Linked DNA regions of Egicoccus sp. AB-alg2. The main gene of each other region encodes a partner of the protein of the gene in region 2 in a complex. Links are inferred from orthologs where the notes say so. Each region holds a gene or a part of one and is shown on either strand. Other genes may lie near its edges.

Evidence for each region. The genes of interacting proteins can lie anywhere in the genome.
Region 1: the proteins of mfd (region 2) and uvrA are in contact, whole or in part, in a crystal structure (PDB 4DFC), measured with the Escherichia coli proteins. The link is inferred for Egicoccus sp. AB-alg2 from one-to-one orthologs.

The regions. Positions count from the first base shown.
Region 1 is NZ_JBGUAX010000001.1:287,721-293,549, forward strand. What follows is about bases 2,320-5,829. They hold uvrA (excinuclease ABC subunit UvrA), read right to left. Parts: upstream 5,478-5,829; coding sequence 2,520-5,477; downstream 2,320-2,519. Other genes in these bases: ACERM0_RS01380 (GNAT family N-acetyltransferase), read right to left, coding at 2,320-2,454; ACERM0_RS01390 (2-hydroxyacid dehydrogenase), read left to right, coding at 5,709-5,829. Outside these bases: ACERM0_RS01375 (mechanosensitive ion channel family protein), read left to right, coding at 137-1,327; more of ACERM0_RS01380, read right to left, coding at 1,333-2,319. UniProt on the Escherichia coli protein: The UvrABC repair system catalyzes the recognition and processing of DNA lesions. UvrA is an ATPase and a DNA-binding protein. A damage recognition complex composed of 2 UvrA and 2 UvrB subunits scans DNA for abnormalities.
Region 2 is NZ_JBGUAX010000009.1:75,721-84,440, forward strand. Bases 3,247-7,328 are described here. They hold mfd (transcription-repair coupling factor), read right to left. Parts: upstream 6,966-7,328; coding sequence 3,447-6,965; downstream 3,247-3,446. Other genes in these bases: ACERM0_RS18080 (MFS transporter), read left to right, coding at 3,247-3,417. Also shown: ACERM0_RS18060 (FAD-dependent oxidoreductase), read left to right, coding at 1-511; ACERM0_RS18065 (hypothetical protein), read left to right, coding at 508-783; rpsN (30S ribosomal protein S14), read left to right, coding at 796-1,101; ACERM0_RS18075 (exodeoxyribonuclease III), read right to left, coding at 1,125-1,916; more of ACERM0_RS18080, read left to right, coding at 2,119-3,246; ACERM0_RS18090 (hypothetical protein), read left to right, coding at 7,345-8,187; ACERM0_RS18095 (hypothetical protein), read left to right, coding at 8,168-8,506; ACERM0_RS18100 (DUF4191 domain-containing protein), read right to left, coding at 8,503-8,720. UniProt on the Escherichia coli protein: Couples transcription and DNA repair by recognizing RNA polymerase (RNAP) stalled at DNA lesions. Mediates ATP-dependent release of RNAP and its truncated transcript from the DNA, and recruitment of nucleotide excision repair machinery to the damaged site.

The DNA.
Region 1 (5,829 bases), on a different replicon or contig from region 2:
GACGGGACGGACGGCCGCGGACGGCGCGCCGCATCGGGCCTTCGAGGGTAGCCCTGACCGGATGCCGCCCCCGTCAGGTTCGCCGCGCCGCGCCCGGCTCCTAGGCTCCTCGTGCACGCCCCCGCTAGGAGGACCGGTGCTGGTCGCGCAGACGGCCGCTGAGCTCGCCGAGGTGTGTGGTGTCGGCGAGGACGCGGAGATCGACTTCACCTGCGAGGTGCTGTACCGCCTGACGGGCAACGACCTCGTGGCCCGCGGCGGCGGGCTGGTCACGACCGCGCTGCGGGTGCTGCTGATCCTCGTGGTCGCCTTCGTGGCGACCAAGCTGCTGCGTACGGCGATCAGCCGCTTCGCCAGCACGATGGAACGGCGCATCCAGGCCCGGATCGAGCGGGGCGAGCAGCGCGGCACGCTCGACGTCGCGCGCTACCGCATGCGCCGGTTCCAGCGGCTGCACGCCATCACCGGGGTCATGCGCGGCGTCGCCGGCGTCGTGGTGTGGGTCATCGCCGTGTTCGCCGTGCTGTCGGCGCTGCAGATCAACCTCCAGCCGATCCTCGCCGGGGCCGGACTGGCCGGCATCGTGATCGGCTTCGGCGCGCAGCAGCTGGTGCGTGACGTCCTGGCCGGCATCGCGATGCTGATCGAGGACCAGTACGGCGTCGGCGACTGGATCGAGATCGACGGCCGGATCGGCCAGGTCGAGCGGGTCGGTCTGCGTGCCACCTCGATCCGCGACCTGGACGGAATCGTCTGGCACACGCTCAACGGCCACGTCCAGCAGGTCGGCAACCTCTCCCAGGAGTGGAGCCGGTCGCTGCTCGACGTCCCGCTCGCGCTCGACAGCGACGTGCCGGCGGCCAAGGCGATCATCCACAAGGTCGCGTCCGACCTCGCGGCGGACGCGGTCTGGGGCGACGACATCATCGGCCCGCCGGAGATCTGGGGCGTGCAGGACTTCGGCCCCGCAGGGCTCTCCATCCGGCTGGTCATCCCGACCAAGCCGATGGCGAACTGGGACATCAACCGCCAGCTTCGCGAGCGGCTCCACCGCGCCTTCGCGCAGGCCAACATCCGCATGCAGGGACAGCTGGTCGAGGTCGGCGGCATGGCCACCGGCTACCCGCTCTTCACCCGCATGCAGGAGGCCGACGGCGACCGTCAGTCACGACCCCGCCGCCGTGGTCTGGTCCCGCCCGACGTCGGGCCGCTGGACGCGCCCCCGCAGGTCGCCGCGGCCGAGCCCACCGCCGACACCGGCGAGCACGCCCGCGACCAGACCACGGAGTTGCGCCTGGAACGCGGGCGCGAGCCACGGCCCGACTGACCGGATCACCGGCGTGATGGCCCGGTCACCGGCGGGCGACCGGGTCCGTCGCCGACGCGAGCGTCGCGGCGGTAGTGGACGACCCGCAGGCCGGGGACCGGCTCGGTCTCGCCGGTGACCACGAAGCCCAGCGACTCGTACAACCGCCTCGCCGGCAGGTTCGCCGCCCCGGTCGCGACCTCGGCCCGGCGGTGCGGCACGACGGCGAGCACGAAGCCGACCAGGCGCCGCCCGAGCCCCTGGCGGGCACGGTCGGGACGCACGGCGAGCCGGTCGATGTCCAGCACCGTGTCGCGGACGCGGTAGCCGAGGGCCGCCACGGGCCCGGTCGCGTCCTCGATGCCCAGCACCACCAGGTCGGCGGCGATCAGCTCGGCGACCGTCTCGTGCAGGGGCGGGATGGCGCTCGACCCGACCAGCGCCGCCTCCTGGGCGTACGCCAGCCGCTGCAGGTCGACCAGCCGTGCCGCCACCTCGGGTGCGTCGTGGCGCAGCCGGCGGACCTGCGGCCGCGTGGCAGGGGCCGGCGTCCCCGAGTCGGTGGGCCGGCCCAGCGGGCCGAGCCACGGATGGCCGGCGGGCAGGTGCCGGGCCAGCCAGCCGCGCCGGCGGACGTCCAGGGCCGGCAGCACCGCGGCGAAGTCCGCTTCGTCCTTCGGGCGCGGCGTCCGGGCCTTCATCAGCAGCTGCAGCTCCGGGGCGAGCACCGGGATGCCGCCCACGTCGACCACCGCCTCGGTGAGGGACCGTCGCACGGCCGGGTCGCGCCGGGACACCCAGGACGGCCCGTCGGCCTCGTTCACGTGCAGCTGGAACCGCCACGACGCGCTACCGGGGCGTCGGGCCCACACGTCGTGGACACCGACGGGCAGCCACTCCCCCGGCGCCCACGGTCGCAGCGTGCCGGGCGGGTCCGCCGCCCACAGCTCCCAGCCGCGCAGGTAGCGCTGCACGGCCGCCTGGTCGCGGCGCAGCACCCCGACGTCGAGGTCGTCGTGGCGGCGCGTGCGTCGCCCGACGACCAGGTCCAGCGCCCAGCCGCCCGCGATCCACCAGGGGAAGGACGCACCGGCGAACACCGCCGCCGCCTGCGTGGGCGACAGCGGCTGCCAGTCGTCGAGGTCCATGCCGCCTCCCGCTCCGTCGCGCAGCGGGGCAGCCTAGGACGGGCGTGACCCTCGTCGACGCGTGGTCAACCCGGCAGCAGGTCGCGCAGGAACTTGCCCGTGTAGCTGGCCGGCGCGGCGGCGACCTCCTCGGGCGTGCCCGCCACGACGATCGTGCCGCCGCCGTTCCCGCCCTCGGGCCCGAGGTCCAGGAGGTGGTCGGCGGTCTTGATCACGTCGAGGTTGTGCTCGATCACGATGACCGTGTTGCCCTTGTCGACGAGGCGGTGCAGCACGTCGAGCAGGCGGCGGATGTCCTCGAAGTGCAGGCCGGTGGTCGGCTCGTCGAGGATGTAGACGGTCTGGCCGTTGTAGCGCTTGCGCAGTTCCGTCGCGAGCTTGACCCGCTGGGCCTCGCCGCCCGACAGCGTGGTGGCGGGCTGGCCGAGCCGCACGTAGCCGAGCCCCACGTCGTGCAGCGTCTGCATGTAGCCGGCGATGCCCGGGATGTTGGCGAAGAACGCCAGTGCCTCGTCGACCGACAGCTCGAGCACTTCGGCGATCGTCTTGCCCTTGTAGTGCACCTCGAGGGTCTCGCGGTTGTAGCGCCGGCCCTTGCAGACCTCGCAGGGCACGTAGACGTCGGGCAGGAAGTGCATCTCGATCTTGAGCGTGCCGTCGCCGCGGCAGGCCTCGCAGCGGCCACCCTTGACGTTGAACGAGAACCGGCCCGGCTGGTAGCCGCGGACCTTGGCCTCCGGGGTCGAGGCGAACAGCTGCCGGATGCGGTCGAACACGCCGGTGTAGGTCGCGGGGTTTGACCGGGGAGTCCGGCCGATCGGCGACTGGTCGACCACGACCGCCTTGTCCACGTGCTCGAGACCCGTGACCCGCCGGTGCTTGCCCGGCAGGGCGCGGGAGCCGTACACGTGGCGCATCAGCACGCGGGACAGGATCTCGTTTACCAGCGTGGACTTGCCGGACCCGGACACGCCGGTCACGCAGGTGAAGGCCCCCAGCGGGAACGCGGCCGACACGTCGCGCAGGTTGTGCTCGACGGCGCCCTCGATGGTGATGGCCTTGCCGTTGCCGCGGCGACGCTCGTCCGGCACGGCGATCTTGCGCTCGCCCGCCAGGTAGGCGCCGGTCAGCGACTTGCGGGTCAGGCGCTTGAGGCCCTCCACCGACCCGGAGTGCACGATCTCGCCGCCGTGCTCACCGGCGCCGGGGCCGATGTCGACGACGTGGTCCGCCGCGTCGATGGTGGCCTCGTCGTGCTCGACGACGATCAGGGTGTTGCCGAGGTCGCGCAGCCGGATCAGCGTCTCGATCAGCCGCTCGTTGTCGCGCTGGTGCAGCCCGATCGAGGGCTCGTCCAGCACGTACAGCACCCCGACCAGGCCGGCGCCGATCTGGGTGGCCAGCCGGATCCGTTGGGCCTCGCCGCCGGACAGCGAGCCCGCGGGCCGGTCGAGGGTGAGGTACTCCAGACCGACGTCGAGCAGGAACTGCAGCCGCGCGCGGATCTCCTTGATGACCCGGGCACCGATCAGCGTCTCGCGCTCGCTGAGCTGCAGCCCCTGGATGAAGGCGTCGGCCTCCGCGACCGAGGCGGCGGTCAGCTCGGCGATGGAGCGGCCACCGACGGTCACGGCCAGGATCAGTGGCTTGAGGCGCTTGCCGTCACACGCCGGGCACGGCACTTCGCGCATGTACTGCTCGACCTGCTGGCGCACGTGGTCGGAGTCGGTCTCCGCGTGGCGGCGCAGCAGCGAGGGGATGACACCCTCGACCTGGGCCTTGTAGGACCGCCGGCGGCCGTAGCGGTTGGTGTAGCTGACGTGGACGCGCCCGTCGACACCGTTGAGGACGGCGTCCTTCACCTCGGCGGCGAGGTCCTGCCAGGGCGTGGACGGCTCCCCGCCGGCGTGCCGGACGGTCGCGCGCAGCAGCTGCTGGTAGTAGTTGGACTGTGCGCCGGTCCCCCACGGCAGCACGACGCCCTCGTCGACCGACAGCGTCGGGTCGCCGATGACCAGCTCCGGGTCGACGGTCAGCTGCGTGCCGAGACCCGAGCAGGATTCGCACGCCCCGTAGGGCGAGTTGAACGAGAAGTTGCGCGGGGCGAGCTGCTCGAAGCTCAGACCGCAGTGGGCGCAGGCGAGGTGCTCGGAGAACACCAGCGTCTCCGCCCGCGGCTCGGGCAGGCCACGCTCACGGGCCTCCTCGAGGGTGTCGCGGGTCGGCAGCACCTCGATCATGGCGATGCCGTCCGCCAACTGCAGGGCGGTCTCGATCGAGTCGGCGAGGCGGCGGCGCAGGTCGGACTTCTGCACCAGCCGGTCGACCACGACCTCGATGGAGTGCTTCTTGTTCTTCTCCAGCCGCGGCACCTCGTCGATGGGGTGGACCTCGCCGTCGACACGGACCCGGGCGTACCCGTCGGTCGACAGCTGCTGGAACAGCGCGGCGTACTCGCCCTTGCGGCCGCGCACGACCGGAGCGAGCACCTGGAAGCGCGTGCCGGCGGGCAGCTCGTGGACCTGGTCCACGATCTGCTCGGCGGTCTGCCGCGCGATCGGGCGGCCGCAGTTCGGGCAGTGGGGTTGGCCGATCCGGGCGTACAGGAGCCGCAGGTAGTCGTAGATCTCCGTGATCGTGCCGACCGTCGACCGCGGGTTGCGCGAGGTCGACTTCTGGTCGATCGAGATCGCCGGCGAGAGGCCCTCGATGAAGTCGACGTCCGGCTTGTCCATCTGCCCGAGGAACTGCCGGGCGTAGGCGGACAGCGACTCCACGTAGCGGCGCTGGCCCTCGGCGTAGATGGTGTCGAAGGCGAGGCTGGACTTGCCGGAGCCGGACAGACCCGTGAACACCACCAGCGCGTCGCGCGGGATCTCGAGGTCGACGTCCTTGAGATTGTGCTCGCGAGCACCGCGGACCACGATCTTGTCGTGCGCGTCACGGCGGCGAGTGGCCACGGGCGACCCCCTGCGGCAGGACGGGTGGGACGGCGGGTGCGCCGGCCACGCGGAAGGATGCATTCGGGCGGACGTGCCCGGCGCCACGGGAACCCGTCGAGCAGGACCCGGACGCCGGTGAGGGTACTGACCACCGACCGTACCGCTACGGGCACCCTGAGTCGAACATTCGTTCGGCCGGCGTCGGGGGTGGCGGAGGCCGTTCCCGACCCTCGGTCCTGCTCCCTGACCGGCGACGATCCCTAGGCTGCGAGGCGAACCGCCTCGCCGCATCCCGCTCGACGGAGGCCCGCCGTGCGCATCGCCGTCTTCAGTGCCCGCTCCTACGACCGTCGCTTCCTCGAGGAGGCCAACGAGCGGCACGGCCACGACCTGCACTTCCTCGAGGCCCGCTTGGACGACACGACGGCGGCGC
Region 2 (8,720 bases):
CGCCCGCGGCGGCGGCAGCGTGCCGCCGCGCATCCGCCGCGACCTGCAGGCCTGCGTCGAGGCCGGCTCGATCGACCTGCGCGAGCGCGCCGGCGTGCTTCGCGCCGAGACGACCGGCGACCGGCTCGTGCTGCACCTCGAGGACGGCGACCGGCTTCGGGCCGACCGCATCTGGTCGGCGACGGGCGGCAGCGTCGACGTCGCCGCGGACGCCCTGTGCCGGGAGCTGCTGACGCGCTGTCCCGTGCCGCTGGCCGGTGGCCTGCCCGACCTGCCGCCCGACCTGCGCTGGCCCGGCACGAACGTACATCTCACCGGGTTCGCCACCGGGCTGCGACTGGGACCCACCGCCGGCAACCTGGTCGGCCACCGCCGCGCGGCACTGCGCCTGGTCGCCTCGCTGCGCGGGACCGATCCCGACCTCGACGACCGCATCCGGGCCGGTGCCGGCGCGTGCCCCGGACGTCGGCCCGTCGCGCGGCCGGCATCGGCGCCGGGCACGCGTCGATGAGCGACCCGGGAATGCGCGCCCTGCTCGACGCCCTGGCCTTCGCCACCGCCAGCCTGCACGGGGACACCGGGACGGCGATGGGCGTCGCGCAGGACGGCCTGCGCCGGAACCCGGGCGGTTTCCTCGACGCCGTCGCCACGACCGTGCAGATGCTGGCCGAGGAACTCGACGAGGCCGGCGGGGACGCGGCGGCGCTGCTGCGCGACCTCGGGCTGGGGGTGCAGACGGCAGCGCTGGACGAGACCACGACGAGCGACGACCGACACGACTGACAGGAACCAACAGTGGCGAAGAAGAGCAAGATCGCCAAGAACGAGCAGCGCAAGCGGACCGTCGCCCGGTACGCCGACCGGCGCGCCGCACTCAAGGCGGTGCTCCGCGATCCCGATGCCGGACACGAAGCCAGGCAGGCGGCCGCGCAGGCGCTGCAGAGGCTGCCGCGCGACGCCAGTCCCACCCGTGTCCGCAGCCGTTCGGCGATCGGCGGCCGGCCCCGCGGGGTGCTGACCCGGTTCGAGCTCGACCGCATCACGTTCCGCCAGAAGGCCCTCGATGGCGAGCTCCCCGGCATCCGCAAGGCCAGCTGGTGACCGCGGACCCGGAAGCTCGCGACCTAGCGGTCGGGGGCGCGGTCCAGATCGACCAGCAGCGGCGCGTGGTCCGACGGCTTGTCGCCGGCGCGGTTGTTCTTGCGGAAGTTGCGGTCGACGACCACGTTGCGGATCCCGAGGTGGTGGCTGACGAGCGCGTAGTCCAGCCGCATGCCCATCCCCCGGTGGAAGGCGCCCATCCGGTAGTCCCACCAGGTGAAGCCGGTCCCGTCGGGTTCGACCTCCCGGTAGGCGTCGACCAGTCCGACCGCCAGGATCGCCTCGAAGTGGGCGCGCTCCTCCGGCGTGACGTGCGTGGAGCCGCGGAAGACGGCCGGGTCCCACACGTCACGGTCGTCGCGGGCGACGTTGAGGTCACCGGCGATCACGGTCGGCCCGGCGGCCACGAGCTGGCGCGTCCGGTCCCGGGCAGCGTCCAGGAACGCGAGCTTGGCCGCGAACATGGGATGGTCCGGCGTCCGGCCGTTCACGACGTAGGTGCTGACGACCTGCACGCCGCCGACACGGGCCTCGACCCAGCGGGCCTCCTGGACGTCCGGTTCGCCGTCGAGTCCGCGGACGACCCGGTCCACCTCGAGGTCCTCACGCACCAGCAGTGCCACGCCGTTCCACCGTCCGGCGGAGTGCTCCACCGCGTGGTAGCCGGCCATCCCGAACTCCAGGTGCGGGAAGGCCTCGGCGGCGGTCTTGGTCTCCTGCAGGCACACGACGTCCGGATCGTGCTGGTCCAGCAGTTCGAACACCCGCGGCATGCGGGCGTTGAGCGAGTTGACGTTCCAGGTCACCAGCCGCACGTGTGGCCTCTTGCCGTCGATCGTCGACGTGCCGGGGGTCGTGGCGCTTCGTGACGCCGCCTGCGGGGGTGCATCACCCCGGCGGGCCGCACGGTAGCCCCCACCCACCCGGCCGACCGTCCGAGGCGGCCGACGGTCGTTCGTGGGCCGGCCGCGACGCGCGGTGCGGATAGGTTCGCGGCCCTTCGACCCCAGGACCACCGTGGCCCGCGACGCCTCGCCCGACACGGGTGCCGGGACCGCGCGCACCCGGCCCGTGTGGCTGACCGCGCCGGTCCTGACCGTCTCCGCGTTGTCGATCGGGGCGGGCCTGGCCCAGTTCAGCGTCACGGCGGTCATCGGCGACGTCGCTGCCCACTTCGGCGAGGTCGGCGCCGGCGACGAGGTGGCCGCGCAGATCGGCCTGCCGGCAACCACCCTCGGTGTCGCGCTGGCGTTGGTGCGGGTGTCGTCGCTGGCGAGCCTGCCGATCGCGGCGCTCGCGGACCGCTTCGGGCGCCGCAACCTGCTGTTGACACTGGCGGCCCTGGGGCTGTTCCTCACTTCCACCGCCGCCCTGTCGCCCGGCTTCTGGTGGTACGTGGCCCTGGTCGCCCTGGCGCGCCCGGCGCTGTCGACCGTGAACGCGCTGGCGGGCGTCGTGGCCGCGGAGGAGGCGACCTCCCGCGACCGCTCCGCGGCCATCGCGCTGGTGACGGCGGCCTACGGGCTGGGCGCCGGCGTGGTGTCGGTCGCCCGGGGGGCGCTGCCCGGCGATCCGTCGTTCCGCGTCGTCACCGCGTTCGCGCTCCTCCCGCTGCTGTTGCTGCCGCTGCTGGCCCGTAAGGTGCGCGAGCCGCGGATCGCCGCACGAGCCACCCATGCGCAGGGGCTACCGGGCCACGTGCCGCGGTCGCTGGCGAAACCGGTGACGCTGCTGGCCGTCGTCACCGGCGGGATCGCGATCGCCACCGGCCCCGGCTTCACCTACCTCTTCGTCTACGGCGAGGGCGTGCTCGGCGCCTCGCCGCTGTTCATCTCCGTGCTGGTGCTCGGTGCGGGACCGGCCGGGCTGGTCGGCATCCTGCTCGGACGGGCCGGGGCGGATCGGCTCGGGCGCCGCCTCACCGGCGGGCTGATGATGGCGGCGACCGGGGTGTCGATCGCCGTGGCCTACGCCGGCGAGGTGCCCGCGCTGGCCGTCGGCTACCTGCTGGCGATCGCCTTCAGCAGCGGGTTCGCCCCGGCGGCCGGAGCGCTGGCCGCGGAGATCGCCCCCACCACGTTCCGCGCGACCGTCGCCGGCTGGATGACCATGGCGGGGGTGCTGGGCGCCGTCCTGGGGCTGCTGTCGTTCGGGGTCCTGGCCGACCTGACGGGCGGGTTCGCCAACGCCTCGATCGCGATCGGCATCCTCGTGGCGGTGGTAGCGGCGCTGTTCGCCGGCCTGCCGGAGACGCGCGGTCACGAACTCGACCAGGACCTCGCACCGACCCCCTCGGACGGCGCGCCGGCCGACTGACGCCGCCCCCGCCGCCGGCGGGCCCGCGGTCAGCGACGCGGCTTGGGTGGGGCGATCAGGTCGCGCAGGGTCGCGGCGACCCAGGCGACCAGGTCGTCGGGCCGCGGCGAGGGCACCGGCAGCTGCAGGGTGAGCTGCTCGCGCTGGTACCGGTACCCGCGGTGCAGCCGCTCGAGACGGACCAGCTGCGACTCGGTCAGGTCCATCGGCGCCACCCGCAGCCGCCCGGCCGGCGTCAGCGTCACCTCCTGGATCTTCCAGCGTCGCAGGGCCGCCTTGAGGGCCGCCAGGGTGAGCAGCCGCTCGGCCGGTTCGGGCAGCGGGCCGAACCGGTCGGCGAGCTCGGCCTTGACGTCGCGGACGCCGCCGGCGTCGCGGATGGCGGAGATGCGCTTGTACAGCTCCAGGCGCTGACGTTCGTCCTCGACGTAGTCGTGCGGCAGGTGGGCGTCGAGCGGCAGCTCGACCTTGATCTCGACCTCCTCCTCGATCGGCTCGCCGGAGAGGTCGGCCACCTCCTCCTTGAGCAGCTGCGAGTACATCTCGAAGCCCACCGCGGCGACCTGGCCCGACTGTTCCGCACCGACGACGTTGCCGGCCCCGCGGATCTCCAGGTCGCGCATCGCGATCGCCAGCCCCGAGCCGAGGCGGGTGTGCTCGGCGATCGTCTTCAGCCGCTCGTAGGCGGGCTCGGTGATCGACGCCCCCTCCGGGTAGAGGAAGTAGGCGTAGCCACGCTCGGACGAGCGCCCGACACGCCCGCGCAGCTGGTGCAGCTGCGAGAGGCCCAGCAGGTCGGCGCGCTCGATGATCAGCGTGTTCGCGTTGGGCACGTCCAGGCCGGACTCGATGATCGTCGTGCACACCAGCACGTCGAACTCGCGTTCCCAGAAGCGCACCATGACGCGCTCGAGCTGGCGCTCGTCCATCTGCCCGTGGGCGACCTCGACCCTGGCGTCGGGGACCATCTCCTGGATCCCGGCGGCCACCCGATGGATCGAGTCGACCTGGTTGTGGACGTAGAAGACCTGCCCGTCGCGCAACAGCTCGCGGCGAATCGCGAGGGCGATCTGGGCCTCGTCGTACTCGCTGACGACCGTCATGACCGGCTGGCGGTCCTCGGGCGGCGTCTCGATCACGGACAGGTCGCGCAGGCCGGACACGGCCATCTCCAGCGTGCGCGGGATCGGGGTCGCCGACATCGACAGCACGTCGACCGAGGTCCGCAGCTGCTTCAGCCGCTCCTTCTGCGCGACGCCGAAGCGCTGTTCCTCGTCGGCGACGACCAGCCCGAGCTCCCGCCACCGCACGGTCTTGCCCAACAGGGCGTGGGTGCCCACGACGATGTCGACGGTCCCGGCTGCCAGCCCGTCGAGGATGCGCTTGCGGTCCTTCGGGGTGGTGAAACGGCTGAGCGACTCGACCTCGACGGGGAAGCCGGAGAAGCGTTCGCGGAAGGTCTCGAAGTGCTGCTGGGCCAGGATCGTCGTGGGCACCAACACGGCGACCTGCTTGCCGTCGAACACCGCCTTGCCGGCGGCCCGCACGGCCACCTCGGTCTTGCCGAAACCGACGTCGCCGGCCAGCAACCGGTCCATCGGGACCGGCGTCTCCATGTCGCGTTTGATCTCCTCGATGGTGGTGAGCTGGTCGGGCGTCTCCACGTGCGCGAACGCGTCCTCGAGCTCGGCCTGCATGGCCCCGTCGGTCGAGAACGCCGTCCCCGGCGAGTGCATCCGGGCGGCGTAGAGGCGGATGAGGTCGGCGGCGATGTCGCGGACGGCCTTGCGGACCCGGTTCTTGGCCCGCTCCCACTGCGCCCCGCCCAGCGACATGACGGAGGGGGTCTCGCCGCCCTGGTAGCGGGTGACCGCGTCGACCTGGTCGGAGGGCACGTACAGCGTGTCGCCGTCGGCGTACTCCAGCAGCACGTAGTCGCGCTTGGCGACCTTGCCGCCCGGGGCCGGGAACTCACGTGTCACCATGCCGCGGTAGCGGCCGACGCCGTGGGTGCGGTGCACGACCGGGTCGCCCTCGCGCAGCTGCAGCACGGCGTCCGCGGCGCTGGTGCGGGTGCCCAGACGCCGGTTGGCCCGTCGTCGCCGGGGACCGAAGACGTCCCAGGTGCCGAGCACGGCCAACGCGAGCTCGTCCGACCGGAAGCCCGTCCGCAGGCGGCTGACGGTCACCTCGACGCGGCGGCCCTGCGGCTCGGGGGGGAGCGCGCCCACGATCGCGGAGGGCACGCCCTGCTCGCCCAGCACGTCGGCGATCCGGCGCGCCGGCCCGTCGGCGTCGACGGCGACGACGACGCGCTTGCCCTCGCGTAGCAGCCCGTTGGCCCGCTCCGCGAGCGTGACGACGTCGCCGCGGAAGGAGTCCCACGGCGCGCCGGGCAGCCGCGTCCCCCCGGCGGCACCGAACGGAGTCAGCCGCCAGATCCGCTGCGGGCTGCGCGCCAGCAGCTGGTCGGGGGTGGCGAAGTTGGTGCCCTGCAGCGGGACCTCCGCGCCGGCCACCGTGTCGAGCGCGGCACCGTCCTGCCCGGCGAACGCGGCCGTCTGCCACGCGGTCTCCGCCAGGACCTCGGCCTCCTCGCGCAGCTTCGTGGCACGCTCCTGCAGCAGCAGCGGGTCGAGCAGCGCGAGCCCCGCCGTGTCGGGCAGGAAGTCGCTCAGCAACGCCGGTTCGTCGCGCAGCAGCAGCACCAGCGCCTCGGCGCCCTCGAAGGTCTGCCCGTCGGCGAGCCGGTCGAGCGACTCGGTCAACTCGGGCCAGTCCGCGACACGGGCGCGGGCCGTCTCGCGCAGGGCGTCGTCGAGCACCAGCTCCCGGGCCGGGTCGATGACCACGCGCTCCACCGCGTCGGTGGAACGCTGGTCGCCGACCGAGAACTCACGCAGCGATTCGACGTCGTCGCCCCAGAACTCCACGCGCACGGCGTGGTCGCCACCGGTGGGGAACACGTCCACGATGCCGCCGCGCACGGCGAACTCGCCGCGCGCCTCGACCTGCGTCGTCCGGCTGTAGCCGAGGGCGGCCAGGCCCTCGACCAGCCGGTCGAAGCCGTCCCACCTCGAAGTCAGTTCGATCGGCCGTTGTGCGGTCAGGGCCGGATCCATCGGCTGCACGGCGGCCCGCACCGGCGCGACCACGACCTGCAACGGGCGCTCGTGCGCGTCGGGGTGGCAGAGCCGGTCGAGCACCGCGAGGCGCCTCCCGACGGTGCGCGGCTGCGGCGACAGCCGCTCGTGGGGCAGCGTCTCCCAGGCGGGGAAGACCGCGACGCGGTCCTCGCCGAGATAGGCCGCGATGCCGTCGGCGACCGCTTCGGCGTCGGAGGTGCGCGGCGTGAGGACCAGCAGGGGCGCCGCCCGCTCGGCGAGCAGGCTCAGCACGTACGGGCGCACCGACGGCACGCAGACCAACTCGTCCTCGGCCTCGAGCTCCTCCGGCCACTCGGCACGGCCCGGACGCAGCGCCGCGGCGAGCGGGCCGACGGCGATGCCGGGATCCAGGACGTCGTCGATACTGGCTGGTGCGCTCACGGTCGACCTCGGCTGGAGCGGTGGCGGTGGCGGCGTGCCACCGGGGACGGACGCCGCAAAGGCCGACCCGGACGCCGACGGGGTGCGTCGGCCGGCTCGGCGCATGATGGTGGCGTGTGCGATTGGCGACGCGCCCGCGCGAAGGCGTCCGCGCGGCACGTGCCTCGACAGTGTGCCGCTCGACCACGACCCGAGCGAACCGTTACCGTGTGCGCATGGCCGCTTCGCAGCGTCGACGCTTTCCGTGCCCCCCGGTCGTCCGGGGGGTCGAGCGCCGCTCGCGCTGACGCGCACCTCGCTCCCCCGATCCACCGGGGGGCGTCGCGACACCACCGCGCCCGACGAGGCGCACACGCGACGACACGAGGAGCGCTCTGCCATGACCACGTCGACCACGACGTTGCCGGCGGCGACCGTCCGCCGGCTGCTGACCCTACGTGACCTGACCGACCCGACCGCCGGCGCGCACGCGCTGCAGGAAGCCGTCGACCGCATCGAGGCGGCGCTGGCGAACGCCGCGGCCGTGCCCGTCCACCGCCACCGACCCAACCCGGTGGTGGCGGTCGCCGACAACTACGACCGGCTGGGCTATCCCCCGGACGCCGCGGCTCGCGACGCCCGCTACAGCCGCTATCTCACCGCCGACCTGATGCTGCGGGCCCACACGTCGGCGGCGATGCCGCTGCTGCACGAGCGGCTCGCCGCCGGGGATCTCCATGCCGGCGAGACCGACCTGCTGTTGAGCGTGCCGGGACTCGCCTACCGCCGTGACGTGGTGGATCGCCAGCACGTGGGCGAACCGCATCAACTGGACCTCTGGCGGGTGCGCCGCGACGGACCGCCCCTGACCGTGGAAGACCTCGAGGCACAGATCACCACGGTGATCGACGCGGTACTGCCTGGACGCCGCTGGCGGACCGAGCCGCGGGTCCACCCCTACACGACGGACGGCCGCCAGATCGACGCCGCCGCCGACGACGGCAGCTGGGTCGAGGTGGGCGAGTGCGGCCGCACGCACCCGGAGGTCCTGCGCCGCGCCGGCCTGGACCCGTCGACCGTGTCGGGGCTGGCGATGGGCCTCGGGCTGGATCGGCTGGTGAATGCTGGCCAAGGGCCTCGACGACATCCGACTGCTGCGTGCCACCGACCCGCGGATCGCGAGGCAGATGCTGGACCTGTCGCCCTACGTCCCGGTGTCGTCGATGCCGCCCGTGCGCCGTGACCTGTCGCTGGCGATGGACGCCGAACCGGACCCCGAACTCCTCGGTGACCACGTCCGCGACCTGCTGGGGGCCGACGCCGCCGCAGTCGAGCAGGTGCAGGTCCTGGCCAGCACGCCGGTCGCGCGACTGCCGCAGGTGGCACGCGAACGACTCGGTGCGCGGGACGGGCAGGTCAACGTCCTGGTCCGTGTGGTCCTGCGCGACCTGGACCGCACACTCACGGCAGACGAGGCCAACATGCTGCGCGACCGGATCCACGCCGCGCTGCACCGCGGCACGGTGTGGCAGTGGGCGACCGGGTCGCCGCCCGAGCCCTAGCGCGGCTTCGGGCGTGGGCGGCGCGCCATGTTCGGATCGATGCCCTGCGGGATCGGCGGTGCCTTGTCGAGCGGCTTGAGCCGGCGTTCGAGCTTGGGCACCTCGGTCTTCTTCAACTCGCGCGGCAACTTGTTCATGGTGAACTGCAGCTTGTTGAGCGCGACCGTGTCGTCCCGCCCGTCGCCGACCACCAGCGTGTGCAGCGGCGCGTCAC